DNA from 3 places in the Methylocystis borbori genome. Region 2 is predicted to be linked to each of the others. Evidence: predicted binding sites of a transcription regulator. Region 2 holds the regulator's gene; each other region holds the start of a gene.
The links. Region 2 encodes PhoB, which activates phosphate uptake and scavenging genes when phosphate is short. Its sites were predicted from a motif close to TGTCATNNANCTGTCAT; they were not measured.

Region 1 (9,685 bases), on a different contig from region 2:
AAATGGCGCCGCATCTTTCCGAACGCACGCGTTTCATCCCCGCCCATCCGATCGCCGGCACTGAATTTTCCGGGCCCGACGCCGGCTTCGCGATGCTTTTTCAAAACCGCTGGTGCATCTTGACGCCGCCCGATGGCGCCGATGCGTCGGCGGTGGAAAAGCTCATGGCGTTCTGGACGCGGCTTGGCGCCAAGGTCGAGACGATGAGCGTCGCGCATCACGACGCGGTGCTCGCGCTCACGAGCCATCTGCCGCATCTCATCGCCTATAATATCGTCGGCACGGCGGATGATTTCGGCGACGAGACGCGCTCCGAAGTCATCAAATTCTCGGCCTCGGGCTTTCGCGACTTCACGCGCATCGCGGCTTCGGACCCCATCATGTGGCGCGACATTTTTCTCGCCAATAAGGATGCGGTCCTCGAAATGCTCGGACGCTTCAACGAGGATTTGAGCGCGCTCCAGCGGATGATCCGGCGCGGCGACGGGCAGGGGCTTTTTGAATTCTTCTCGCGCACGCGGGAAATCCGGCGCTCGATTATCGAGCAGGGGCAGGATACGGCTGCGCCCGATTTCGGCCGCAGAAGCGGCAATTAGAGCGGTTTCCGGCGAAGCGAATGCGGGCTTCGCATGGAAAATGCGCCCATCGACGAAACAGGTCCTTCACGAATCGATGATTCATGGAGGCGCTTTACAAAATTCCTGCGCCGTCTTGCCTTTTGCGACGCGCCTTTCATATCCCCTAGGATGTTGCCGCGAAATATCGGCGAACAGGAGGTCGGCCTATGAAAGCCCGGCAAGGCGCGGCGATTCCGAGAAGCGGAGATATGCGAGACGGAATAAGAGCCGGCTGGTTGAGCCGCTTTATCCTTATCTTGTCATCCTTTCGGAGGCGTATGGCCGATGCGCAGCGCGTCATTGGCGTTGCGGTTGACGAGTTCCTGCACCTTGCCGGAAAGCGCCGACAGGACCCACGGAAGCTGCACGTCAATGCGCAACTGATCATTCATGACCGCGACCTCCGCCGTCGCCGTCTGCCCGAGAGTCACGACGCGAATGGTCGCGACGTCGCCGGCCCAGGCGACCTCGGAATGGCCGATCTTGTCCACATAGTCCCGCTGCATTCTGGTCAGTTGTTCGGCGATACGGGCTTTCGCCGCTTCGACGCCGAGATTATGCGGCACAGTGACGGTGATGGCGTTCGACATGGGGCTTTCCTCCGCTCGCTCCAATTTAGGCGCCTTCAAGTCGAATGAGAAGGATGGCGCGATTGGGGATATGGAAAAGAGCGAAGCTTTCCCCTTTAAAGGCGGCGCGAGAGCGCTTCGGCGCGTCCATTCTCCTGTGCTCTCTCGTCGCGACGGCGGCCGCCGCGCGGGACGCGCCGCCGCTGCCGCCGCGCCGCCCCAACCTGCCGCAGGCCTCGAAGCCTGTCGAGACGAAGCCTGCAGAAGCGAAGCCGCCGCCGGAGACGACAAAGCCTGCGGAGGCGGTCGAAACATGCTTCGACAATTTGCGCGCGGCGGGCGTCCTCTTCGAGCAAACGCCCGCGCCGGCGGCGCCGCTCGACGGTTGCGGCATAAACGCGCCTGTCCGTCTTTCGGCGCTCAAGCTTGGCGACCGGCGCGTCGCTTTCAATGGGACGCCGCAACTCGATTGTCCCTTCGCGATTCAATTTGCGGATTTTGTGAAGAATCTCGCAGCGCCGCTCGGCGCCGCGACGATGGAGGCGCCGCTTGTCGCGATCGATTCCGGGCCGGGCTATGAGTGCCGCGGCCGCAATCGCCAGACCGGCGGCAAGCTCAGCGCGCATGGCAAGGGGATCGCTATTGATTTAAGCGCCTTCATTTTCTCCAATGGACGCAAAGTCGCGGTCGAAAAGCAGGACGATCCGCAGTCGACCGCTTATTTCAAGACGTTGAGAACGGCGGCCTGCGGCTGGTTCACGACGGTGCTCGGGCCGGGCTCCGACGCCGCCCATGCGAACCATTTACATGTCGACATCGAGCGGCATGGATCGAGCGACGCCTATCGCATTTGCCAATAATTCAGCGCGCCGAGGCGAGAAGTCCAAGCCGCGTCAGCTCATGCTCGCGGATATTGCGGGTGATCGGGTAATAGCCGCCCCGCTTGGCCTGGGTCTGTCCATCCTTGGAGAGGACATATTTGACGAATTCGCCGCTGAGCGTGTCGATCGGCTTCTTGGGATCTTTCAGCACATAAATATAGAGGCCTCTCGCGAGGGGATATTTCTTTGAGTACGTGTTGTCGAACGTCGCCTCATAGCAGCTTTTTCCCGAGTTCAAGGGAACCGCGCGAACGTCAGCCGTCTTGTAGCCGATGCCGGAATAGCCCATCGCATATTTGTCTTTCGCCACTTCGCTGACGACGGCTTCCGACCCGACCTGCATTTGCACCACGTCTTTGAAGTCGCCCCCGCCCAAGACGTGCTGTTTGAAATATTTGTAGGTGCCGGACAGATTGTTTCGGCTCTGCATGTCGATGGGCTTTGTCGCCCATTCGCCGGTGAGGCCAAGCTCGCCCCAGGTGCGGATGCTCTTGCCGCCGCCGCCTTTGGGGTCGGCGGCGAAAACCCGTTCTATTTGCTCCATGCTGATGCATTGAAGCGGGTTGTCCTTATGGACATAGATCGCGAGCGCGTCGATCGCCACGAGAACGGCCGTGGGTTTATAGCCGTATTTCGCCTCGAAGGCGCCGATCTCGTCGGGCGTCATCTGCCGCGACATCGGGCCAAGCTGCGCTTCGCCGGAAAGGAGGGCGGGCGGCGCCGTATTCGAGCCCTTGCCGATGAGTTCGATCGACACATTCGGATAGATTGACTGAAATCCCTCGGCCCAGAGCTCCATTTCGTGATGCATCGTGTCCGAGCCGACGGACTTCAACTTTCCCGACAGTCCATTGACGACGTTATAGGGAGAGAGCTCCATGTCGAATGCGGCCGCGCCTGCGGTCAAAGCCACAATGGCGGCGAAGACGGCCGGAAGGGCTCGCAGTTTCATGGCTTTTCTCCGTTGCGCCAAATCATGCGGCCGAACCACCCCGCTGCGGCAAGCGCGCGATCGACGTGGAACGGCTCTTTGGGATGCGGCTTTCTGGGGTCCGATGTATCGTTGGGCGTTCTTGCTTTCGCCGTAATGTCGCCAAAAGAAATGACACGTCCATGACGCTTGCGTGACAAGATTCTCGCGCCGTCGCGCGCCGTCCAATAACAGGCGCAAAAAAAACCGGAAGGCGATGCGTCGCCTTCCGGTTCGATAGTCTCGCCGCCCTCGCCAGGCGCAGCGGCGTGGTTCCTCAGTAGCTGTAATACATGTCGAACTCGACCGGATGCGGCGTCATCTCGAAGCGATAGACGTCCTGGAACTTGAGGTCGATATAGGACTGGATGAAGTCCTCGCTGAACACGCCGCCGGCGGTCAGGAAGGCGTGGTCGGCCTGAAGGCTCTGCAGCGCTTCGCGCAGGCTGCCGCAAACCGTCGGGATCGCCTTCAACTCTTCGGGCGGCAGGTCGTAGAGGTCCTTGTCGGCCGGCGCGCCCGGATCGAGCTTGTTCTGGATGCCGTCGAGGCCGGCGAGCAGCATGGCCGAGAAGGCGAGATAGGGATTCGCCGTCGGATCGGGGAAGCGAACCTCGATGCGCTTCGTCTTCGGGCTGGAGCCGAAGGGGATGCGGCAGGAGGCCGAACGGTTGCGCGACGAATAGGCGAGCAGCACCGGCGCCTCGAAGCCCGGAACCAGACGCTTATAGGAATTCGTCGAAGGGTTGGTGAAGGCGTTCAGCGCCTTGGCGTGCTTGATGATGCCGCCGATATACCACAGGCATTCCTGGGAGAGGCCGGCGTATTGGTCGCCCGCGAAGAGCGGCTTGCCGTCCTTCCAGATCGACTGATGGACATGCATGCCGGAGCCGTTGTCGCCATAGACGGGCTTGGGCATGAAGGTCGCCGACTTGCCGTAGGAATGCGCGACCTGATGGATGGCGTATTTATAGATCTGCAGATGGTCGGCGACGGTGACGAGCGTTTCGAACTTCAATCCGAGTTCGTGCTGCGCCGAAGCGACCTCGTGATGGTGCTTCTCGACCTTGACGCCCATCGCGGCCATGGCGGCGAGCATTTCGCTGCGCATGTCCTGCGCCGAGTCGACCGGCGGCACCGGGAAATAGCCGCCCTTGGTGCGCACGCGGTGGCCGAGATTGCCGCCCTCATAGGCGGTGCCGGAATTGGACGGCAGTTCGGAGGAGTCGAGCGTGAAGCCGGTGTCATAGGGTTCGGCGGAGAAGCGCACGTCGTCGAAGACGAAGAATTCGGCCTCGGGGCCGAAATAGGCGGTGTCGCCGATGCCGGTGGACTTCAGATATTCGAGCGCCTTCTTGGCGATGCCGCGCGGGTCGCGATTATAGGGCTGGCCGGTCAAGGGCTCGACCACATCGCAGACGATGGAAAGCGTCGACGCCGCGAAGAAGGGATCGATCGCGGTCGCCTCGAGGTCGGGAACGAGAGTCATGTCCGACTCGTTGATCGCTTTCCAGCCGGCGATGGACGAACCGTCGAACATGATGCCTTGGGTGAGAGCTTCCTCATCGACGATCGAAATGTCGAACGTCACATGCTGCCATTTGCCGCGCGGGTCGGTGAAACGGAAATCGACGTATTTGACGTCGTTGTCCTTGATCAGCTTCAGTACGTCCTTGGCCGTTGTCATGTCGGTCGATGCCTCTCTTGGTTGATCTTTCTGATCCGTTGCTTGCTGATCCGTTGCTTGTCCGGCGGGAGCCGCGAAGCGCTTAAAGATTTTGTCGAGGAAGCTCATGACGCGGGGGCTCGCTGGTTAGATGGCGTCCGTCCCTGTTTCGCCGGTGCGGATTCGGATCGCGCCTTCCACATTCGAAACAAATATCTTGCCATCGCCGATGCGCCCGGTCTGCGCCGCCTTGCGAATGGCCTCCACCGCGCGCTCCACGGCGTCGTCCGCAAGAACGATCTCTATTTTTACTTTGGGAAGAAAGTCCACGACATATTCGGCGCCGCGATAGAGTTCCGTATGCCCTTTTTGGCGACCAAAGCCCTTCGCCTCCGTGACCGTGATGCCTTGCAGACCGGCGGCCTGCAACGCCTCCTTCACTTCATCGAGCTTGAAGGGCTTGATGATCGCCTCGACTTTCTTCATTCAATTTCCTCGCGCGTTCAGCTGAAGCCCCGCCCGCCGGCTGCTATAGGCTTCGGCTAGAGCGCCGCCGAGCTTCTAACATTGCAGCAATGGCGGCGCCATGGCCAAAGTTATGGCGCCGATCATAGGCTGTACGCTTATTATCTGCGCCATATGATCATATATTAGGCGATATACGTCTATTTTTTATGCAAATTATCCTCATCCTTGACAACGGGCAGATCTTCTCGCGCGCCCCATTCCGACCAGGAGCCGTCATAGACTGTCGCCGTGGGCCGCCCCGACGCCGTGAGCGCGAGACTGATGATGCAGGCAGTGAGGCCCGAGCCGCAGCTCGCGATGACTGGCTTGTCGGGATCGAGCCCCGCCGAAGCGAAAGCCTGCTCCAAACCCGTTTTGTCTTTCAGGCGTCCATTTTCGACGACGGCGCCGAAGGGCAAATTCAGCGCGCCGGGCATATGGCCCGAACGCAGTCCGGGACGCGGCTCCGGCGCGAGGCCGCGAAAGCGCTCCGCCGAGCGCGCGTCGACGACTTGCGGCGAGCCCATTTCGAGCGCGCGCTTCACTTGCGCCGCATCGGAGACGAGGCTGGGGACGAAACGCGCGGTGAAGGGCGCGGGCGATTCCTTTTGCGGCTCTTCCTGCTCCAAGGGACGGCCTTCGGCCTTCCAGGCCGGCAGCCCGCCGGCGAGGAGCGAGACATTCTCGGCGCCGAAAGCCGCGAGCGTCCACCACAGCCGCGGCCCCGAAAACAGGCCGACGCTGTCATAGACCACCGCGCGCATCCCGTCGCCATAGCCTAGCCGCCGCATCTCCGCCGAAAAGATTTCGGGCTTGGGGAGCATATGCGGCAGGTCCGTCGAATGATCGGCGATCGCGTCGAGGTCGAAGAAGCGCGCGCCGGGAATATGGCCGGCGAGATATTCGGCGCGCGCGTTCCGGCCCGTCGCCGGCATATGCCAGGACGCGTCGAAGATGACGACGTCGGGCGCGTCGAGATGATCGGCCAGCCATTGGGTAGAGACGAAAAGCGTATCGAGATCAGCTTTATGCGACATGGTCTCGCTCATCATGCGCCTCGAATGATTTAGGCGGAGGCAATCAAACTCGCCGGCGAAGCCGCTTCCTCAGGATGAGAAAACATGACCCGGCCGCTGGGATCTTCTTCGCGGCGCCCGCTTGCATCCGCCGCCGCGGCGGCCACAATACGCCGATTCGATTCTCACGCCATTGGCGCAGGAGCATCATGCTCGACATTCCCGGCAAAGCCTGCGGTCCTTGCTATTTTTGCTGCAAGGTCCTTGAAATCGAGGAGTTTAAAAAACCGGCGGGAAAGCTCTGCGAGCATTGCGCCATGGCGGCGGGCTGCGGCGTCTATGACACGCGGCCGCAGGTCTGCCGCGACTATCACTGCCGCTGGAAGGAGGAGCGCGGGTTCTCTTCACAACTGCGTCCGGACCGCGTCGGCACGCTGCTCATGGACGATCCCGACAGCGACGAATATCACGCGGTCTGCGACCCGGAAAAGCCGTTTTCCTGGCGCAATCCTCTCGTATTCAAGCATCTTGTCGCCGAGGCGAAGGCCGGCCGGATGGTGGTCGCCAAGGCGGGGCTAAGGGCATGGCGCATCTTCGAAGACGGACATTGGCAGGAATGGGCCTGATCCTTCGCGCGCCGGCGGCGCGGATGAAAACGCAGGCCGCGCGAAGCGACTTGCTGTAGAACCATGAGCGCGAAAGACATGCTGTCAGATTTCGCCGCGCGCCGCCGAGCCCGCTTCATGGCGGCGGCCTCCGTCGTCCTTTGCGCCTTTCCGGCCAGCGCGGAAACGCTTAGGGCCCGTTACGCGCTGAGCCTCATGGGATTTCCCATCGGCAGCGCCGTCGCCTCCGGCGTCGTCGAGCCGCAGAATTATCGCGTCGACATTTCGATGCGGACGACGGGCCTCGCCAATCTCGTCAATAACGCCAAAGGCGCGGCGACCGCGAGCGGCGGCCTCGGCGCCGGCGGCCCGTCGCCGGCGAGCTACGCCAACGTCACCTCGAACAGCGACGAGACGCGCACCGTGCGCATGTCGCTCGCCGGCAACGCCGTGCGCGCGATCGAGGTGCGGCCGGCGCCCTGGGACGCTTCGTCGCGCGTGCCGGTGACGGAAAGCGCCAAGCGGAATGTCGTCGATCCGGTGAGCGCGCTGATCATGAGCGTGCCGCATGGGCAGGAGCTGACGGGCCCCGCCGCCTGCAACCGCACCATCTCAGTCTTCGACGGGGTGACGCGCTTTGACGTCGAACTCGTCTATGCCGGCGCCCAGACGGCGGAAACCAGAGGTTACGCCGGCCCCGTCTCCGTCTGCACGGCGCGCTATACGCCCATCGCCGGCCACAGGCCCGATAGCGCGTCGACGCGCTATATGGCGGCCAATAGCGATATGAGCGTCTGGCTCGCGCCCTTGGCGGATGCGCGCGTGGTCGTGCCGATCCATATCGCCATCGGCACGGCGGCGGGCATGCTCGTCATCGACGCCGCGGAGTTCCAGATCGGCCAGCGGCGGGCCGATTCAGGGCGCTGACATCCCCTTCAGTTCACCCGCATTTCTTTCGTCTTCTTGCGGTTCATCCGGTCGGATTCATATTCGAGATATCGCACCTCGAAAGGCTCGGCGCCCTTGTCCGGGCGCAGGCAGAAGGAGGGGCGGGGCGAGAAGCCGCCGCCCGGCGCCTCGAAACAGTCGGTGAAGCGCACTTCGCACTGGAACAGCGTCTCGGTCTTGGGCGCCGCCTGCGCGACAATTGCGCGCGCCCTCTCCGACGCTTCCTTGCATATGCCGGCGTCGACGCCCCACGACGCGCAGTCGCTCAGGGTCGCCATATATTTGCCGCCGCTCGCGCAGACGGGCGAGCGCCGCAGCCCATAGAAGGTCGCGACGCCAGCGGCGACGAGGGCGATGGCGATGAGAAGATATTTGAACATAGGGGCTTTAAGGCGCTCACTCTAGTATTGGGGCGGGACGCGCGCAGGATAGTCTCGGCGAGGCGCGCGCAGCAAGCGCGGACTGGCCTTCATCCCGCTTTTACGCGGACGGGCCCGAAAAAAGGGGCGATCAACAGTCGCTTGACAAGGGTCTGCGTCTGCAATAGTTCGTGAAACGCCGTATTTCGGAACCGCAGCAAAAGCTGTGGAGCATAATAGCTCTCCGAGCGCGGACAGGGCCGATGAAGCAATGCAGATGCGTTCCCGCCCAATGTGGTCGGCGTTACTAATTGACCGAGGGTGGACGGCGTCGGCGATACGATCCACTTGACCGTAAGAAGGAACGAAGCAATGCCGTTTCCAACGGGATTGCAGCGTGTAATATCGGCTTGCGGCTAAATCCGAAGTAATATCTGACTGAAGGAGGAAACTATGGGCGCTATTCTCGAATTGACCAGCTATGCCGCGACTCCGGTCGGCATGATCGCGATCATCGTCATTGGCGCGGTCGCCTATTTCGCCGCCCGCTGGGTTTTCAGCGACTAATACAAGCGCTTTCACCAGCGTTTCAAAAAGCGGCGCGTCGGCCAGGGTCGATGCGCCGTTTTTGTCGTCCGGCCGTTCGCCGGGGGCCTTGCTTGCGGCTGCGCGGAACGCGCTTGCATCTCCCATCCGCTACGCTATTCTGAGCGATACGCCACCTCGAATGGGCAGGGCGTGTCGGCCCGTTAAACCTGCCGATTGCATGATTTTTGGGCTTATATGGGCGGCGTCAATGGACGAGCCGCAGTCCATGCGGCCATGGAGGCTGTGATGGCGCCTACCTCTTCGATCAGGACCGGCGACAGCCAGAAGGATGGTTCGTCCGGCGACGCCGCCCCGACGGCCGGCCCGCGCGAGCGCATAGACGTCGCCATCGCCGACAAGAGCCCGCTGATCCTCGCGGGGCTCGACAAGCTGCTCTCCGACGACCGCCGCTTCAATCTCGTGGCGAAACTGACGGACGGCGAGGAGTTTCTCGAAGCCGCGCGTCAGCAGAAGTTCAACATTGCGGTGATCGGCTGGCAATTGCCGACGCTGCATGCGCGCGAGGTATTGCGGGCGCTTTCCCGCCAGGTCGCGGCGCCCAAGATCGTCGTCTACAGCGGCACCAACGACCCCGCCGCGCCGGCGGAAACGCTCCAGCTCGGCGGCGCCGGCTTCGTCTCCAAGCGCGCCCCGCCCGAGCGCCTGCTCGATGTGCTGGCGGCGGTGGCGGCGGGCGACATGGTGTTTCCTTTCGTCGACATCCGCAAAATGCGCAGCGATCCTTTAGAGAATCTGACGCTGCGCGAGCGCAGCCTGCTTTCGGCGCTCGGCTCCGGCCACACCAATAGCCAGCTCGCCAAGGATTTCGGCGTCTCGATCAATACGATCAAATTCCACCTGCGCAATCTTTTCGAGAAGCTCGACGTGCGCAATCGCGCGCAGGCGATCGCGCTGTTCCTGGAGATGAAGCACGGCGCTTATCCCGGCGGCGGGGGCGG
Region 2 (9,685 bases):
CGCCTTTTTCAAGGCAATGTGTCATCGCCATGCCGAAGCACATTTGATAGCAGCTCAGGCAGGCGTCGATACAGGCCTGCATTTCCCTCGACATCATGTGCATGATAGGCTCCTTCCCGCAGTCTTCGCTTACGGCCTCTTCACGCAGCTAGTTCGAAGGCCTCAAAGATCAAGTTTTTTGCGATCGTGGATGCTTCTTGCTCTGACGGGGCGGTATTCGGCCGAGCTCAATTATTGTCGTTGCGGGGAGTAGGTCATCGGCCTGACATGATTGCAATATGACATAATTAGGCATGGAGACGTTGCTTCGGAGGAATTGGTTGCCAAGCAAGCGGATTGAGGCACTGAAACGCGACTCGGAGGCGCGGACGACATGACGCCGCGCGAAAGCGATTTCATCAAATTTCGGACTCCCGGCCTGCCCATGGTCCTTGCGCCCCGCCGAAGCGGCTTTTTCGAGAGCCTGAAGCGCGGCTTCTCCAAAGGCGCGCCGAGCGGGCTGGGCGTCGCGGCGAGCCTCGCTCTTTTCGCCCTCGCCGCCTATATTCTCGGCAAGACGCTCTCCAACTTGAGCTACGCCGATCTCGCCGGCGCTTTTCGCGCGACGAGCTTTCGCCAGATTTTCTCCGCGCTTGCGCTCTCCGCGCTCTCCTATTTCTTCCTCACCGGCTACGACGTCGTCGCCTTGCATCAGACGCGCGCCCGGGCGCCTTATCGCGTCGCCGCGCTCGCCTCCTTCGCGAGCTACGCCATTTCCTTCAATCTCGGCTTCCCGCTCGTCACCGGCGCGGCGGTTCGCTACTGGATCTATTCGCGCGTCGCCGTCACCGCGCTGCAGGTGGCGAACATCACGATTTTCGCGGGCATCACCTTCTGGCTCGGCATGGCGCTGATGATGGGCGTCGGCTTCGTTTACGGCGCCGGCGCGCTCGCCGCGCTCGACGGCGCGCCGGCTTTTGTCCATGTCGGGCTCGGCATTCTCGTTCTCGCGGGCGTCGCCTTTTATCTTCTCTGGGTGACGGTCGAGCGCCGGCTCATCCGTCTGCGCGGCCATGTTCTCGATCTGCCCGGCCTCGCGCCGACGCTCGCGCAGCTCGCGCTTGGCGTCGCCGATCTCTGTTGCGCGGCCGGCGCGCTTTACGTGCTGCTGCCACAGGGGGTGGAGCTCAGCTTCATGCCCTTCGTCGCGGTCTATATCGTCGCCTGCATCCTCGGCGTCATCAGCCATGCGCCGGGCGGCATCGGCGTTTTCGAGGCGACCATGCTGCACGCCCTATCGGGGGCGTCGCAGGAAAGCGTGCTGGCCTCGCTTCTCCTGTTCCGGGTGATTTATTACTTTATTCCATTCGTCGTCGCGCTCGCGGTTCTGGGCGCGGATGAGGGCGCGCGCCGCTGGGCGTCGCTGCGCGAAACGATCACGCGCATTATGGAAGAACGTTCGAATTGAGCGACGCGCAGGGCAAGCCTCAATGCCGATGGTGACGCAAAAGCCGACATGGCGCGAGCAGGCGATAGATCTCCTCGCGGCGGCGATCAACGCTCTGCCCGAACCGATTTTCCTCATCGACGCGGAGACGCGCGTCGCCGCCGCCAACGCCGCCGCGCAGGCCTTGGCGCCCGCCGTGCGCCTCGACGAACCCTTGTCGCGCAGCCTGCGTTCGCCCGACATGCTCGACGCCGTGGCGCGGGTGCTCGCCGGGGGCGAGGCGGAAAAAACCGTCTGGGTCGAGCGACTCCCGGTCGAATGCTGGTTCGAAGCGCATATTGCGCCGGTCGAGATCGAGGGGTTGGACGCGATCGCCATGATCAGCCTGCGCGATCTGACCGAGTCCCGGCGCGTCGAACGCATGCGCGTCGATTTCGTCGCCAACGCCAGCCATGAATTGCGCACGCCGCTCGCCTCGCTCCTCGGCTTCGTCGAAACATTGCAGGGCCCGGCGCGCGACGACGCCGCGACGCGCGAAAAATTCCTCGGCATCATGCGCGAGCAGGCGCAGCGCATGGCGCGCCTCGTCGACGATCTTCTGTCGCTCTCCCGCATCGAGCAGCACATGCATGTTCGTCCGGCGACGCCGGTCGATCTCACGCTTCTCGTCGCGCATATCGTCGACACGCTCTCGCAAATGGCGGAAGACAATGGGATGACGATCCATCTCGATCTTGCCCCCAATGTCGTCGCGCCGGGCGATCGCGACGAATTGGCGCGCGTCGTCGAAAATCTCGTCGAGAACGCGCTGAAATATGGATGCGGCGACGACGCGACGAAGAAATCGGTCGAGATCGCGCTCTCGCGCAAGGGCGCCCTCGTTCATCTAACGGTGCGGGATCATGGCCCCGGCGTCGCGCCCGAGCATATTCCCCGGCTCACCGAGCGCTTCTACCGGGTCGACGCCGGCAAGAGCCGCGCGAAGGGCGGCACGGGTCTTGGCCTCGCCATCGTCAAGCATATCGTGCTGCGCCATCGCGGGCGCCTGTCGATTGAATCCGCGCTTGGCGAGGGGACGCTTTTTCGGGTGGTTCTGCCTGCCGGCGACGTCATATGACAGATTGATATGACACATTGAATTAAAATAAGAATTTCTGTCATATTATTGTAATGTAAACGTCACAAAACCCTATTGTCGAGCCGCTAGTTTCCGCCTCGCGATGGCGCGGGGCGCATCGCGCATCCATTCTCGAGCTGAAAAGAGACCTTCAAATGCTCTCGACGATCTTCAAGCGCGGCGTTGGCGCAGCGCTCGCTCTCGCCGTTATGGCGGGCGTGGCGAACGCGCTGGATATTTCCGGCGCGGGGGCGACCTTCCCCTATCCGATCTATGCGAAATGGGCGGATTCGTATCGGAAGGAAACCGGGAACGGCCTTAATTATCAGTCGATTGGTTCCGGAGGCGGCATCAAGCAGATCAAGGCGCGCACCGTCACTTTCGGGGCGAGCGACCAGCCGCTCAAATCCGAAGATCTCGCCGCTTCCGGCCTCATCCAATGGCCGCAGGTGATCGGCGGCATCGTGCCGGTGATCAATCTCCAAGGGATCGTCGGCGGCGATCTGACGCTCGACGGGACGACGCTCGCCAAGATCTTCCTCGGCGAAATCGACAAGTGGGACGATCCGGCGATCAAGAAGCTCAATCCCAAGGCGAAATTGCCGTCGCAGCCCATCGTCGTCGTGCATCGTTCGGACGGTTCGGGAACCACCTTCAATTTCACGAACTATCTTTCGAAGGTTTCCGACGAATGGAAGACCAAGGTCGGCGAGAACACTTCGGTCGAATGGCCGGTGGGCATCGGCGCCAAGGGCAATGAGGGCGTGGCCAACAACGTCGCCAACACCAAGGGCGCGCTCGGCTATGTCGAATACGCCTACGCCAAGCAGAACAAGCTGACCTATACGAAGATGATCAACAAGGACGGCAAGGTCGTCGCGCCGAACAGCGAGTCCTTCCAGTCCGCGGCGGCGGGCGCCGACTGGGCGCATGCCGAGGGCTTCTACGAAATCCTCACCAATGAGCCCGGCGCCAAGTCCTGGCCGATCACTGCGGCGACCTTCATCCTTCTCCCCAAGGAGCCCAAGGACGAAGCCGCGACGGCAGAGGCGCTGAAATTCTTCGCCTGGGCCTTCGCCAATGGCGGCAAGGCCGCGGAAGAGCTCGACTATATTCCCATGCCCAAGCCGGTGGTCGAACTCATCAAGAAGAGCTGGGCCGGCGTGAAGGGCGCGGACGGCAAGCCTCTGTCGCACTGATGCGGCGCGCGCGCCGCGCGAATGATCGATTTTCCGGCGGCGGCTTCAGCGGCCGCCGGAACTGGCCGGAGCAAGTTTCTCAAAAAAGTTGACAGACTTTTTCGGAACTTGCTCAGGCTGATCGATCTGGAGGGATTTCTGGTCGATCGGATGATGTCGGTCCGATCGGAAAGCGCGCGAAAGGCGCCGCTCGACGGAAAGCCCGGCGTCGGGAGTGGAGCGGATGTTCTCGATCGAACCGAACCGGCGCGAAGCCAATGGAGCCGGGCAGGAGGCGGATTCGCACATGTCGGATATTGTTCTGGAGCAATCGGCGTCGCCCATCGTCGCGGTGGATCGAACGCGCGTCCTCGGCCGGCTGGCTCTCGTCGACCGGGTGTTTCTGCAGGTCACCCGCGCCTCGGCGGTGATCGTGCTCGTCATCCTCGGCGGCGTGATCATCTCGCTCGTTTACGGCTCCTGGCCGGCGATGAAGACGTTCGGCATCGGCTTCCTCGTCTCGCAATCCTGGAATCCCGTCACCGAGAATTTCGGCGCGCTGCCGGCGATCTACGGCACGGTGCTCACCTCCGTCATCGCCATGCTGATCGCCGTGCCCGTGGGCCTTGGGATCGCGATCTTCCTGACCGAGCTTTGCCCCTATTCGCTGCGCCGGCCGATCGGCACGGCGATCGAACTGCTCGCCGGCATCCCCTCGATCATCTACGGCATCTGGGGCCTCTTCGTGCTCGCGCCCTTCCTGCAGCAGCATGTGCAGCCGGCGCTGATCTCGGCCTTCGGCGACATTCCGATCTTCTCGACGCTTTTCGCCGGGCCGCCCTATGGCATCGGCACGCTGACGGCGGGCTTCATCCTCGCCATCATGGTCCTGCCCTTCATCGCGTCGATCTCGCGCGACGTGTTCGAAACCGTGCCTCCGGTGCTGAAGGAGGCGGCCTGGGGCATCGGCTCGACGACGTGGGAAGTGATGCGCTACGTTGTCATGCCTTACACGCGCGTCGGCGTCATCGGCGGGGTGATGCTGGGTCTTGGCCGCGCGCTCGGCGAGACGATGGCGGTCACCTTCGTCATCGGCAATGCGCATAAGATATCAGGCTCGCTGCTCGCGCCGGGCACGACCATTTCCGCGACCATCGCCAATGAATTCACCGAGGCGGTCGGCGACCTCTACACATCGGCGCTGATCGAACTCGGCCTCATCCTCTTCGTCATCACCTTCATCGTCCTCGCTTTCGCGCGCTACATGCTGATGCGGATCGAGCGGAAGGCAGCGTGAGAAAGATCGAAGTCATGTCGCTTTACGCCTCACGCCGCAGCGCCAACTCCATCTCCATCACCCTGTGCTGGGTGGCGGCGGTGTTCGGCCTGTTCTGGTTGTTCCTGATCCTCGCTTCGCTCGTCTATGAGGGCGTGCGCGGCCTCTCGCCCGCCGTCTTCACCCAAATGACGCCGCCGCCGGGCATGGACGGCGGCCTGCTCAACGCCATCGCCGGATCGCTCGTCATGACGCTCATCGGCGTCGCGATCGGCACGCCGCTCGGCATGCTGGCCGGCACTTACATGGCGGAATATGGACGCTATACGAAGCTGACGGTGGTTGTGCGCTTCATCAACGACATTCTGCTCAGCGCGCCCTCGATCGTCGTCGGTCTCTTCGTCTATACGATCCTCGTTCACCCGATCGGGCATTTCTCGGCGATCTCGGGCGCCGTGGCGCTGGCCTTGCTGGTGGTTCCCGTCGTCGTGCGCACTACCGAGGACATGCTGCTGCTGGTGCCGGGGTCGATGCGCGAAGCGGCTTCGGCGCTCGGCGCGCCGCGCTCCCATGTCGTCGGCAAGGTCGCTTATCGCGCCGCCAAGGCCGGCCTTGTCACCGGCGTGTTGCTCGCCATCGCGCGCGTCTCCGGCGAGACCGCGCCGCTCCTGTTCACCGCCCTCAACAACCAGTTCTGGAGCAGCGACCTCGCCGCGCCGATGGCGAGCCTGCCTGTCGTCATCTTCCAGTTCGCGCTCTCGCCATACAAGGACTGGCAGCAACTCGCCTGGACGGGCGCGCTGCTCATCACCGTCGCTGTTCTCGCTCTCTCGATCGCGGCCCGCGCCCTCAGCGCCGGGCGGAGGAAATCGAAATGAACGCCGCTGCTCAAATCGCCCAGGTAAAGGAACCGCTGACCAAAGTCTCGATGCGCAATCTCGACTTCTACTACGGCGAGTCGCATTCGCTCAAAAACGTCACCATGCCGCTATACACGAATAAGGTGACGTCTTTCATCGGCCCGTCGGGCTGCGGCAAGTCCACGCTGCTGCGCGTCCTGAACCGCATGTACGATCTCTATCCCGGCCAGCGCGCCGAAGGCGAGGTGCTGCTCGACGGCGAAAATATTCTCGATCCGGCGATCGACCTCAACGCGTTGCGCTCCCGGGTGGGCATGATCTTTCAAAAGCCGACGCCCTTTCCGATGTCGATCTACGAAAACATCGCTTTCGGCATCCGGCTCTACGAGAAGCTGCCGCGCGCCGACATGGACGCCCGCGTCGAGGCCGCGCTGCGCGGCGCCGCCTTGTGGGATGAGGTGAAGGACAAGCTCCAGACCAGCGGACTCGGTCTTTCCGGCGGCCAGCAACAGCGCCTGTGCATCGCCCGCAGCGTGGCGGTGCAGCCTGAGATTATTCTGTTCGATGAACCGTGTTCTGCGCTCGATCCGATCTCGACGGCGAAGGTCGAGGAGCTGATCGACGAATTGTCTTCCCGCTACACCATCGCGATCGTCACGCACAACATGCAGCAGGCGGTGCGCGTCTCCGACTATACCGCTTTCATGTATCTCGGCGAGCTTGTCGAATTCGGTGAGACCGACGACGTGTTCAACAAGCCGCAAGAAAAGCGCACGCTCGACTATATCACCGGCCGTTTCGGCTAACCAGCGATCCAAGGACGGCGCTCATGAGCGACCATATCGTCAAATCCTATGACCGTGACCTCGAAGCCCTCGGCCGGCGCATCGCCGAAATGGGCGGCGTCGCGGAGAAGATGCTGGCCGAGGCCATGGACGCGCTGTCGGCCTTCGACATCGATCTCGCCCATCGCGTCGTCTCCAGCGACCCGCGGCTCGACGCGCTGCAGCGCGAGATCGAGGAGAACGCCATTCTCACCATCGCGCGGCGCCAGCCGCTCGCGGTGGATCTGCGCGAATGCATCGCCGCGATCCGCATCTCCGGCGACATAGAGCGGGTCGGCGATCTCGCCAAGAACATCGCCAAACGCACGCTGAAGATCGCCTCGGAGGCGCGCGTGCCGCGCGCCATCGTCGGCCTCAAGTCGATGCACGAAATCGCCGCCATGCAATTGAAGGACGCGCTCGACGCCTATGCGCTGCGCGACACCGAGCGGGCGCGCGCGGTCTGGGAAAACGACACCGATCTCGACGCGCTCGAGGATTCGGTGTTTCGCGACCTCCTCACCTTCATGATGGAGGACCCGCGCAACATCTCCTTTTGCACGCATCTTCTGTTCTGCTCGAAAAATCTCGAGCGGATCGGCGACCACACCACGAATATTTCCGAGACTGTCGTCTATCTCGTCACCGGAGAGGCGATGCCGGTGGAGCGGCCCAAATCGCGCGCACCTGACTTCGGGGTCAAGGACGAGGCGGCGCAATGAACGAAACGACTTCCGCAGTCCTTCAGCGGAACGGGAAAGGCGATCGCGCGCCGCGCATTCTCCTCGTCGAGGACGAGACCTCGCTCGCGACGCTGCTGGTCTATAATTTGGAGGCGGAAGGCTATCAGGTCGAGCATGTCGACAATGGCGACGAAGCGGAGCTGCGGCTCGCCGAGTCGCCGCCCGATCTTGTTATTCTGGACTGGATGCTGCCGGGCGTCTCCGGCCTGGAGATTTGCCGGCGCCTGCGCGCGCGCGACAGCGCGAGGGACATGCCGGTGATCATGCTCACCGCTCGCGGCGAGGAAGGGGAGCGCGTGCGCGGCCTCTCGGTCGGAGCCGACGATTACGTCGTCAAGCCCTTCTCGACGCCAGAGCTCATGGCGCGGGTGCGGGCGCTGCTGCGTCGCGCCCGTCCCGAGCGCGTCGCGTCTAAGCTCACGCTCGGCGACATTGACCTCGACCGCGACACGCGCCGCGTGCGGCGCGGCGGGCGTGAAATCCATCTCGGCCCGACCGAATTCCGGCTGCTCGAATATTTCATGGAGAAGCCCGGCCGCGTCTTCACCCGCGCGCAGCTTCTCGACAGCGTCTGGGGCATGTCGGCGGAGATCGACGAGCGCACGGTCGACGTGCATGTCGGCCGGCTCCGCAAGGCGCTGATCCGCGGCCGCGAAAAGGATCCGATCCGCACCGTGCGCGGCGCCGGCTATTCCTTCGACGAGACTTTCGGACACGACTGATACGGATCTGATTGATCCATGCGCTTGGCGTCATTCCCGCCGAGGCGCAGTCCCGAGCGGAAATCCTGAGCGACATCCATGACGTTCGTTACGCATCGCGAACGCCGCCGAGCCGTTCGCGCGTAGACGGCGCGACGCGCCGCGCATCACGCGTAGCGTTGCGCCCGCAATTGATCGCGCGCGCGGCGTCTGTCCTGCGCCGGCTGATAGGCGACCCGCGCATGATAGCCGCAGTAGGGTCCGCCGCCGACCGTCGCCTTGCCGCCGCAGAAACGAAATTCCGGCGTCGTCGGATCGCCCATCGGCCAGCGGCACATGGACTCGCGCAGCTCCATCAGCGTCACGCGCTCCGAAATGGGGATGACCACTTCCTCCTCCCGCGCAACGCGGGGCGCGGCGAGGGCGTGCGGCGCGAAGGCCAAAGCGAGATTGCCATGCGTGGGCGCGCCGTTCATGCGCGCCTGGTTCTGACGCGGCGGTTTGGCCGCGCGCGGCCGTGGCGCCGCCGCCGTCTTCGCCCGCTCGGCGAGTCCCAGGCGATGAATCTTGCCGATCACGGCGTTGCGCGTGATGCCGGGTCCAAGTTCAGCGGCCACCTGGCTTGCGCTCAAGCCGTCGGTCCACAGTTTGCGCAGCAGTTCGACGCGTTCGTCGGTCCATGACATTGGATTCTCCCCTCCATCGGGTCGAGCGCGGATCGGAGTCTTTCCCCGACCGCAGCGCTGGCGTTTAGGCGCAGCGGCGATGAAACGCGCATCAACACTCGAGAGAACGCGCCCCAACCCACGCCGCGGGCGCTCACTAAAAACTCATGGATTTATTTTGAATCACGCGAGAGTCCCGCTGGCAAGCGCAAGAGGGGGTTCTCAACAGTCTTTCGCTGTGGGCGGCGCCCATGAGACTCATTTTTATCTTCTCCAAAGCCTCGCTTGCCGCCGCGGTTCGCCGCCGACAAACCACGGCCCGCCATGGATTTGACCGCGCCGCGCCGCAAGCTTAAAATCCCGTCTTGAACTGCCGCCCTAAAAAGGCGGCGCTTTGTTTTTCTGGCCCCTGCGGCGGCGGGCCTGATGGAGCAGGACTTTTGACGTCAGCGCTGTTTCCGACCTATGCGCGGGCCGATCTCGCCTTCACGCGCGGAGAAGGCGCGTGGCTGACCGCCGAGAACGGCGACCGCTATCTCGATTTCGGCGCGGGAGTCGCCGTGCTGTCGCTCGGCCATAATCATCCGCATCTCGTCGAGGCTTTGAAGCGCGCCGCCGAGTCCCCCTGGCACGTCTCCAATCTCTATCGCATCCCTCAGGCGGAGCGTCTCGCCGAGCGTCTCTGCACGGCGACATTCGCCGATCTTGTCTTCTTCGTTAATTCCGGCGCCGAGGCCGTGGAATGCGCGATCAAGACCGCGCGGAAATATCATGCGGCGAACGGCCAGCCCGAGCGCTATCGGCTGATCACCTTCGAGGGCGCCTTTCACGGCCGCACGCTTGCGACCATCGCCGCCGGCGGCAACGCCAAATATCTCGAAGGCTTCGGTCCGCC
Region 3 (9,685 bases), on a different contig from region 2:
TTTTTCGGCAATTATCTTTTCCTCAAGAGCGAGCTCGCGAAACTGCCTCCCGGCAAGACGGTCGTCTTCGACCTCTCCAATTCCTCCTGCATCGACCACACGGTGATGGAAAATCTCCACCATTTCTGTGAGGACTATGAGGGCAAAGGCGGACGCGCGGAAATTCGGGGACTCGATCAGCACGTTGCGACGTCGAAACATCCTCTGGCGCCGCGCAAACGCAGCGCCCACGGCTAGAACATTCCGTCGCGACGACCGACGCAATCATCATGCGAGCCCTCGCGTAGAAGGGAATGTGACGAAATATGCCGCTCTATCTGGCGTTGACCTGCATCGCCGCGCTCGTTGGCGTGAGCGCCTTTGCGATCTTCAACGGACGGCGCCCCGACATCAGTCGGATCGTCTATCGCGCCTGCATTGGCCTCTGTCTGCTTCTCTTCATCGCAGCGGTCATTCCACGCGGCGCCAATGTGCTGACGACGACGGCGCCGCTTGGCCTGCCCTGGATCGGCATGCATTTCCGCATCGACGTCTTAAGCGCCTTTTTCCTCGCCGTGATCAATCTCGCGGGCGTCGCGGCGAGCGCCTATGCGATCGGCTACGCCGCGCATGAAAAAAATCCGATGCGCGTGCTGCCGTTCTATCCGGCCTTTCTCGCGGGGATGAACGTCGTCGTGCTCGCCGACGACGCCTTTACCTTTCTCGTCGCCTGGGAGTTCATGTCGCTCGCCTCCTGGGCGCTGGTGCTCGCCGAACATCACGACGCCGAGAACCGAAGAGCGGGCTACGTCTATTTGCTGATGGCGAGCTTTGGCGCGCTGGCCCTGCTCATGGCCTTTGGCGTTCTTGGCGGCGTCGGCGGCGCCTATGACTTCGCCTCCATCCGCGATTCATCGAAAGAGAGCTGGAAGTCTGGCCTTGTGCTGGCGCTCGCGCTGATCGGCATGGGCTCGAAAGCCGGCCTCGCGCCGCTCCATGTCTGGCTGCCGCTTGCGCATCCCGCCGCGCCCAGTCACGTCTCCGCGCTGATGAGCGGCGCGATGACGAAAGTCGCCGTCTATGGATTCATTCGCGTCGCCTTCGATCTGCTCGGGCCGCCGGCCTTCTGGTGGGGCATAGAGCCCATGACCTTTGGCGCCGCGAGCGCGCTCATCGGCGTCCTTTTCGCCACGATCCAGAGCGACCTCAAGAAACTTCTCGCCTATAGCACGATCGAAAATATCGGCATCGTCTTCGTCGCGCTCGGCCTGGCCTTGGCGTTCAAGGCGAACGGCCTCGCGGTGCCGGCGGCGCTCGCCTTCACGGCGGCGCTGTTTCACGTCTTCAACCACTCCCTGTTCAAGAGCATCCTGTTCTTTGGCGCCGGCGCCGTGCTCAACGCCACGGGAGAGAGAAACATCGAGCGGCTTGGCGGCCTCATACACGCCATGCCGAAAACCGCCTTCCTGTTTCTGGGGGGCTCGATCGCCATCTCCGCTCTGCCGCCGCTCAATGGCTTCGTCTCGGAATGGATGGTCTTCCAGGCGATCCTTCTCAGCCCGTCGCTGCCGCAATGGCTGTTGAAGCTGCTCGTGCCCGCGGTCGGCGTGACGCTGGCGCTGAGCGCGGCGCTCGGCGCGGCCTGCTACATTCGCGCTTTCGGCATCACTTTTCTCGGCCGCGCCAGAGCGTCGACGCCGAAAACGCCGCATGACGCCGACGATTGGTCGATCGGCGCCATGGCCGGCCTGCTGACGCTGTGTCTCATGGCCGGCCTTCTGCCAAGCCTCCTCATCGATACGATTTCGCCCGCCGCGCTCGACTTCGTCGGCGGCCGGATGCCGGCGCAGTCGGAAATCTCCTGGCTCTCTATCGCGCCCGTCGCCGAGAGCCGCAGTTCCTATAACGGGCTTCTGGTCTTCGCCTTCATCCTCTTCTCCGCCTTCGGCGCGAGATATGTCATTCAGAAATACTGGCCGCGCGGCGCGCGGCGCGCGCCGGCCTGGGACTGCGGCTATATCGAACCGAGTCCCGCGACCCAATATAGCGCGAGCAGTTTCGCGCAGCCGATCCGGCGCACGCTCGGCGTCATCGCCTTCGCGGCGCGCGAGCGTCTCGACATGCCCCTGCCGGGAGAGATGCGCCCCGCGCGCCTGACCGTCACAATCAAGGATCGCATCTACGACTATTTCTATGCGCCCATGACGCGCGCGGTCGTCTCCTGCGCCTCGGGATTGAACGGCCTCAATTTCCTGACGATCCAGGAATATCTGGCGCTCGTCTTCGGCGCGCTCGTCTTCCTGCTGGTGATGGTGGCGCTATGAGGCTCATCTTCGATCTCTTCGCGCAGGCCGCCGAAATGATTCTCGTGCTGGCGCTGGCGCCGCTGCTTATCGGCTATATCCGCAAGTTCAAGGCGCGGCTGCTGCGCCGGCGGGGGCCGCCGATCCTTCAGCCCTGGCGCGACATCATCCGCCTGATGCGCAAGGAAGCCGTTGTCGCCGACAACGCCTCATGGCTCTATTGCGCGGCGCCTTATCTCATTTTCGCGACGACCTGGGTCGCGGCGTCGCTCGTGCCGACATTCGCCACGGGGCTGATGTTCAGCTGGACCGCGGATCTCATCGCCATCATCGCGCTTCTCGGCAGCGCCCGCTTTTTCCTCGCCCTGGCGGGCATGGACATTGGCACGAGCTTCGGCGGCATCGGCTCGAGCCGCGAGGCGATGTTCGGCTCGCTCGCCGAGCCGGCGATGATCATGATCGTCTTCACCGTCTCCTTCATCGCCGGAACGACGCAGCTCTCGGAAATCGCGGCATATATGGTCTCGAATTTCGAGCTGCGCGTTTCCGTGGGCATGGCGCTCATCGGCCTCATCATCGTGGCGATCGCCGAAAATGGGCGGATACCGGTCGACAATCCGGCGACGCATCTCGAACTGACGATGGTGCATGAGGCGATGATCCTCGAATATTCCGGACGCTATCTCGCGCTGATCGAACTCGCCTCGGCGCTCAAGCTGCTCCTCTACATCTCGCTCATCGGCTGCGTCTTCTTCCCCTTCGGGCTGGCGCCGCGCGACGCCGGCGCGCAGGACATGGCCATCGGCGCCGCGACTTATGTCCTCAAGCTTGCGATCGGCGGCGGCCTGCTCGCCCTTTTCGAGACGTCGACCGCGAAAATGCGCGTCTTCCGGGTGCCGGATTTCCTTGGCGCCGGCTTGATGCTGGGTCTCCTCGCGACTCTGCTCGTCTTCGTGACCCGGAGCCTGTAATGGACGTCTTAACCTTCGACATCGCGCATCTTTTCGCGGGCGCGCTGGTGCTCACGAGTTTCATGCTGCTCTATCAGGACCGGCTGTCGGGGCTCATCAACATCTTCGCCCTGCACGCCGTCATCCTGTCCCTGTCGGTCGCCTGGCAGGCCTATTACCAGGACGCCCCCCATCTTTACGTGACGGCGGCCATCGCCTTGATCTTCAAGGCGCTGATCATCCCATTCAGCCTTCGCGCCATCATCAGGCGGCTCGGCATTCACCGCACGGTGGAAGTCATCGGCGGCGTCGGCGTGACGATGCTCATCGGCATCTTCCTGATGGCGCTGTCGCTTGTCGTCGTGCTGCCGGCGACGGCGAGCGCCGATCCAATGGCGCGGGAAGACGTCGCCTTCGCCATGGCGATCGTGCTGCTCGGCCTCCTGATGATGGTGACGCGACGCAATGCGGTGAGCCAGATCGTCGGCTTCATGTCCCTGGAGAATGGACTGATCCTCGCCGCCGCGGGCGCCAACGGCATGCCGCTCGTCGTCGAGATCAGCGTCGCTTTCTCGATTCTCATCGCCTTTATCGTGATCGGCGTCTTCCTGTTTCGCATTCGCGAGCGCTTCGACACCGTCGATCTCTATGAGCTTGATCGCCTCCGGGGAGAGCGCAGATGAATTCCAACCTCTTTCTGGTCTCCAATATGCTGGTCGCGATCCCGGCTATCGCCGCCTGCGTTCTCGCCTTCGAGTCGGAATATCGGCGCTCGGCGATCATCAATCTCTGCGCTTCGGGGGCGACCTTTCTCTTCGCGCTCATTCTCCTGCTGACCGAGCCGGAAACCGGAACCTATCTCTTTGTCGACGATCTCAACATCGTCTTCATCGTGCTGTCGACCTTCATCGGCTTTACGACGAGCATCTACAGCGCGAGCTACATCGAACATGAGATCGAGACGGGCAAGCTCGGCCCGGTCAATGTGCGCTTCTATCACGCGATGTATCAGACGCTGATGTGCGCGATGAATCTCGCCTTGCTCGCGAGTAACATCGGCCTGATGTGGGTCGCGATCGAAGTCGCGACGCTCACCACCGTGCTGATGGTCGGCATTTATCGCACGCCGCATGCGCTGGAAGCCGCCTGGAAATATTTCATCCTCGGCAGCGTCGGCATCGCGCTCGCCCTCTTTGGCACGATTCTCGTCTATATGGCGGCGGAGCCGGCGATCGGCCAGGGCTATGACGCCATGGTCTGGAAGACGCTCATGGAGCAGGCGCCGCAATTCAATCCGCGCATGCTCAATGTCGCTTTCGTCTTTCTCATTCTCGGCTATGGGACCAAGGTCGGCCTTGCGCCCATGCACGCCTGGCTGCCCGACGCCCATGCGGAAGGCCCGACGCCGATCTCGGCGGTTCTTTCCGGCCTTCTTCTCAATGTCGCGCTTTACGCGGTGCTGCGATTCAAAATGCTGCTGACCGCCAATGCCGCGGCGATCGCGCCGGGGCCGCTGATGATCACGCTCGGATTGCTCTCGCTGATCTTGGCGGCGTTCATGCTTTACCGTCGCGACGACATCAAGCGGCTCTTCGCCTATTCCTCGATCGAGCATATGGGCATCATCGCCTTCGCCTTCGGCATGGGCGGGCCGCTCGCGAATTTTGCGGGCCTCTTGCACATGACCATGCACAGCCTGACGAAATCGGCGATCTTCTTCGCCGTCGGGCATATCACGCAGGTCTCCGGCACGCAGAAAATCGCCGACATCAGGGGACTGACGCAAAGCCAGCCCATACTCGGCTGGGGCCTCGTCGCCGGCGTGATGGCGATCGTCGGCCTGCCGCCGCTCGGCATTTTCATGAGCGAGTTTCTGGTTGTGAGCTCCACCTTCGCTCGTCAGCCGCTGCTCGCCATCCCCCTCGTGTTCGGCCTGCTCCTCGCATTCGGCGCCCTGCTGCTGCGGCTCACCGGAATGGCGTTCGGCGAGCCGACAGGACGCGAAGCCGAAGTGAAGGCCTCCGTCATTCCGCTCTATGCGCATCTTGCGCTGGTCCTGCTCGCAGGCCTCTATCTTCCATCCCATATCGTCGCCTGGTTCCAGAACGTAGCCCGGCTCCTCGGATGAGCGTCGCAACGATGAACATCGCCCCTAAGGAAATAACGCCCCCTTCGCCCGATGCGGGTTGCCGGCCCTGGCCGCGCGAGAGCGTCGATGCGGCGGGCTGGCTCGCCGTCGCCGAGGAACTCGCGAAAGGCCGGCTCGACCTGGTCAGCCTCTGGGGCGAAAGCGCCCAGGTTCACATGGCGATCTTGGAGCGCGAGACGCCGCGCATCCGCATCGTCACCCTGGATTGCCCGAAAGGAAGCTTTCCGTCGGTCGGACGCGTACATCCGCCGGCGCTGCGGCTGGAGCGGACGATCTCCGATCTTTACGGCCTCAAGGCCGAAGGCGCGCCCGACGACAGGCGCTGGCTCGATCATGGAAGATGGGGGCTGCGCCATCCCGGCGGCGCGCGCGAGGAGATCGCTTCGACAAGCGACCCTTATGTCTTTCTCGCGGCGGAAGGCGAGCCGCTGCATCAGATTCCCGTGGGCCCGGTCCATGCGGGGATCATCGAGCCCGGACATTTCCGTTTTTCCGCCAATGGCGAGACCGTCGTGCGCCTCGAGGAAAGGCTCGGCTTCACCCATAAAGGCGTCGATCAATTGATGGCGGGCGCGTCGATCGCGCGCGCGGCGAATCTCGCGGCGCGCGTTTCCGGCGACAGCACGGTCGCCTATGGCCTCGCCTTCGCGCAGGCGGTGGAAGCGGCGCTCGGCCTCGAGGCTCCGCCGCGCGCCCTGCATCTGCGCGCGCTGATGGCCGAGCTCGAACGGCTCGCCAATCATTTCGGCGATATTGGCGCGATCTGCAACGACGCCGCTTTTGCGCTCATGCATGCGCATTGCGCGATCGTGCGCGAAAGAATCCTGCGCGCCGCCTCAGGCTGCTTCGGCCATCGACTGATGATGGACCGCATCGCGCCCGGCGGGGTCGTTGCGGATCTGGACGAAGACGGGAAGCAGGCGCTGCGCGGGCTTCTCGACTGGATCGAGTTGATGACGCCGCGCCTCATCGCGCTCTTTGGCGACACCACCTCGCTGCAGGACCGCACGGTGGGAACGGGCGTGGTCAGCAAGGAACTCGTCCGACAATACGCCTGCGGCGGCTTTGTCGGCCGCGCGTCGGGACGGGAGTTCGACGCGCGCAAAGCCGTCGGCTATGCCCCCTATTCCGAGTTCGATTTCGAAATCGGCCTCTCGACCGACGGCGACGTCGACGCGCGCGTCTGGGTCCGCTTCGACGAGATCAGGGCCTCTTTGAAAATCGTCGCGCATATTCTCGACCATCTCCCGCAAGGTCCGATCATGCAGGACTGGGAGCCGACGAAAGACGCGCCATGCGAGGGCGCGGCGCTCGTCGAAGGCTTTCGCGGCGATATTTTCGTCTGGCTGCGCATCGGCGCGGACGGCGCAGTCGCGCGCTGTCATCTGCGCGATCCCTCCTGGTTCCAGTGGCCGCTGCTCGAAGCGGCGATCAAGGGCAATATCGTCGCGGACTTCCCGCTCTGCAACAAGTCCTTCAACTGCTCCTATTCGGGGCCCGACCTTTAAGACCGCCGCGCCATGCAGAAATTCTTGCTTCAAGGTTTGCTCCGCCGCGCTCTGACCGAGTCGCCGCCAAAGCCCGAGGCGGCCTCGGTCGCCGAGCTCGGCTATACGCTGGGGCGCGCCATCCGCCAGAAACTGGGGCGCAGTCTGTCCATCCGCGAAGTGGACGCGGGCTCTTGCAACGGCTGCGAACTTGAGATTCACGCGCTGAACAACGCCTACTACGATATCGAAAGATTCGGCCTGCGTTTCGTCGCCTCGCCGCGCCATGCCGACGCGCTGATCGTCACCGGCCCGGTGACCAAGAATATGCGCGAAGCTCTGGAGCGCACCTATGCGGCGACGCCCGATCCCAAATGGGTGATCGCCGTCGGCGATTGCGCCTTTGGCTGCGGCGTTTTTGCGGAGAGCTACGCCTGCGTCGGCTCCGTCGCGGCGGTCGTTCCGGTCGATCTCCATATTCGCGGCTGTCCGCCCGATCCCGTTACGCTCCTCAAAGGGCTCATCGGCTTCGTCGAAGCGACGAATCGATAAGCGGCCCCGGCCGCCGATACCCACACCCCCTCGCCAGTCCTGCCTCGCGGTCGACGCAGTCGCGCCGTGCTTTCGAACGATTCGCGCCAGATCGCGCCGCATAACGGCGCAATCGCCCAAACGCGGATAACGTAATCGATTCCAAAAGTTCAAAGGGCGCTTTGCGCGAAAAAACGCATGCCGCTCTGTCGCGGCGCGCGCCAGCGCACGGCGCCATTGAGACGTGTGCGAGCAATAATTCTTGCCGCCAGAAAAACACAAGAAAATATAAAGTTGCAACTTATTGTTACAGCGACATGACACTTTTGCGTCGCCATCGATTGAGGAGCAAATGCAGTGAAACAACCGGCATTCTCTGCGAGGAGCCATATAACCGCGGGGAGCGCGCTCGCGGCGCTTCTGGCGGCCACGGCGGCGAACGCCGCCTCAAGCGACGACGCCATGGAAGCAAGATTGCGCGCGCTCGAAGCCCAGATCGCCAAGCTGCGGCCGCTCGAAGCGGAAGTCGCGAAGCTACGGCGTCAATCGCGCGAGGCGAAAGAGCAGGCGCAGCACGCCACAGGCGTCGCGCGAACAGCGGCTGAAGCTTCGGGAGCCGCCGCGAAGCAACAATCCTCGACGCCGCTGATGCCGCCGGTTTTCGTTTCCTTCAAGAACGGGCTGTTCGTCGAGACCGCGGACAAGGCCTATAATTTCAAGATCGGCGGCCGCATGCAATTCGACGGCGGCGGGATTACTCAGCCGCTCAACGGCTGGTCCGATCAGGCGGGCGTGCGTCAGGTGCGCCTCGAAATCGAAGGCAAGGCGGCGAAATATTGGTTCTACAAGCTGCAATATGATTTCGCCGGCTCGCAATATGGAACGCCCTTCAACGCGCCGGTGCAGGGCGGCATTCGCGATTTCTACCTCGGACTGCAGCATCCCATCCTCTCCCTGCCCTTCACCAAGGACCCCGCCTTCATCCATATCGGCAGCTATTTCGAGCCGTTCAGCCTGGAGTTCACCACATCATCGCGCTTCCGCGACTTCATCGAACGCGCCATGGCCGTCGAAACCATCGCGCCCAGCCGCCATCTCGGCGCGGCCATCGGCGCCTATGGCGACAATTGGAGCGCGAAAGGCGGCGTCTTCACCACGAGTTTCGAGGATCTGAATACCAATCCTTCGACGGCCGTTTCGGTCCCCTATTTCATTCCGGCCAAGACGGGGTGGGCTTCGACCGGCGGGGGCCAATATTTCGAATTCACCGGCCGCGCGACCTATGCGCCGATCCTGACCGAGCATGATCTCCTGCATGTCGGCGTCTCGGGCCGCTATCATCAGCCCAACAGCGCGACGGGCTTGTCCGACGACCGCGTTCTGCGTGTCGGCAACCGCATCCGTTCGGAAGCCTATATCCTCAATCAGGGCCTGCTCGGAACGCCTGATCTTTCTTGCGGTTCGATCATCCTGCCGGTGTGGTCGTCCGCCTCCTCGGCGCATTGCGTCAACAATGTCGAGTCTTTCGGCGTCGAACTTTCCGCCGCGCATGGACCCTTCTCGCTGCAAGCCGAATATCTCGGGCAGCAGGTCAACCGAAATACGACGAATATCGCGCTCGCGCGTCTCGCCGGCGCCTTTGCGCCCGGTGGCGGCTCGCAATATTTCAGCGGCTTTTATGTCTACGGCCAGTGGTATCTGACGGGCGAAGAGCGCGCGGCGGCCTATGACGTGACGAATAAGATCGGCGCGAATTTCAACCAGATCAAGATCAAGCATCCGCTGAGCGAAGGCGGCTTCGGCGCGCTCGGCGTCGCCGCGCGCTACAGCGAGGTCAATCTCAATAGCGGCCCTTACTCCGGCTCAGGCCTCTATAATATGCTCGCCTATACGACCTTGATCGCGCCCAATCCGGCGGCGACGTCCTATATCGCCAACGCCGGCGTCGTCGGCGGCCGCCAGCAGAACGCCACGCTCGGCATCAACTGGTATCCCGATAACGGATTCCACTTCCAGTTCAACTGGACGCATGTGCTGCAAGCCTCGGCGCCGCTCAATGACTACGCGCTCTTCTCCTCCGGCGTTCCTACGCGCCAAGGCGCTTATTTCAACGGCGCGCATCCCGACCTCTTCGAGGCGCGCGCCCAAGTCTATTGGTAAGCCTTCTCGAAAATCAGAGCATGTTCGTGAAGCGACTCACGGACATGTTCTATGACGCCATGCGCAAACGCGCGACGCGCACCGGCACGGGCGGATGCGAGAAGTAGAAGCTCGCATAGAGCGGGT

Region 1: V3H18_RS04240 (PstS family phosphate ABC transporter substrate-binding protein) is a predicted target of PhoB. The motif match lies at 3,181-3,197, and genes of this name have one in related genera.
Region 3: V3H18_RS02290 (OprO/OprP family phosphate-selective porin) is a predicted target of PhoB. The motif match lies at 7,706-7,722, and genes of this name have one in related genera.

The regions. Positions count from the first base shown of each region.
Region 1 covers NZ_JAZHYN010000008.1:16,082-25,766, reverse strand. The annotation lists gene V3H18_RS04255 (prephenate/arogenate dehydrogenase family protein) at 1-596, shown strand, start outside; gene V3H18_RS04250 (polyhydroxyalkanoic acid system family protein) at 878-1,207, opposite strand; gene V3H18_RS04245 (extensin-like domain-containing protein) at 1,261-2,046, shown strand; gene V3H18_RS04240 (PstS family phosphate ABC transporter substrate-binding protein) at 2,048-3,019, opposite strand; gene glnA (type I glutamate--ammonia ligase) at 3,315-4,724, opposite strand; gene V3H18_RS04230 (P-II family nitrogen regulator) at 4,851-5,189, opposite strand; gene sseA (3-mercaptopyruvate sulfurtransferase) at 5,369-6,247, opposite strand; gene V3H18_RS04220 (hypothetical protein) at 6,436-6,852, shown strand; gene V3H18_RS04215 (DUF3108 domain-containing protein) at 6,931-7,758, shown strand; gene V3H18_RS04210 (hypothetical protein) at 7,767-8,159, opposite strand; gene V3H18_RS04205 (response regulator transcription factor) at 8,973-9,685, shown strand, end outside.
Region 2 covers NZ_JAZHYN010000016.1:25,084-34,768, reverse strand. The annotation lists gene V3H18_RS07345 (four-helix bundle copper-binding protein) at 1-103, opposite strand, end outside; gene V3H18_RS07340 (lysylphosphatidylglycerol synthase domain-containing protein) at 374-1,447, shown strand; gene V3H18_RS07335 (ATP-binding protein) at 1,476-2,543, shown strand; gene pstS (phosphate ABC transporter substrate-binding protein PstS) at 2,699-3,742, shown strand; gene V3H18_RS07325 (hypothetical protein) at 3,788-4,030, opposite strand; gene pstC (phosphate ABC transporter permease subunit PstC) at 4,029-5,018, shown strand; gene pstA (phosphate ABC transporter permease PstA) at 5,033-5,875, shown strand; gene pstB (phosphate ABC transporter ATP-binding protein PstB) at 5,872-6,663, shown strand; gene phoU (phosphate signaling complex protein PhoU) at 6,687-7,403, shown strand; gene phoB (phosphate regulon transcriptional regulator PhoB) at 7,400-8,146, shown strand; gene V3H18_RS07295 (GcrA family cell cycle regulator) at 8,293-8,811, opposite strand; gene V3H18_RS07290 (aspartate aminotransferase family protein) at 9,231-9,685, shown strand, end outside.
Region 3 covers NZ_JAZHYN010000004.1:41,503-51,187, reverse strand. The annotation lists gene V3H18_RS02325 (SulP family inorganic anion transporter) at 1-237, shown strand, start outside; gene hyfB (hydrogenase 4 subunit B) at 306-2,303, shown strand; gene V3H18_RS02315 (respiratory chain complex I subunit 1 family protein) at 2,300-3,253, shown strand; gene V3H18_RS02310 (hydrogenase-4 component E) at 3,253-3,915, shown strand; gene V3H18_RS02305 (hydrogenase 4 subunit F) at 3,912-5,360, shown strand; gene V3H18_RS02300 (hydrogenase large subunit) at 5,372-6,889, shown strand; gene V3H18_RS02295 (NADH-quinone oxidoreductase subunit B family protein) at 6,902-7,420, shown strand; gene V3H18_RS02290 (OprO/OprP family phosphate-selective porin) at 7,757-9,559, shown strand; gene V3H18_RS02285 (M48 family metallopeptidase) at 9,609-9,685, opposite strand, start outside.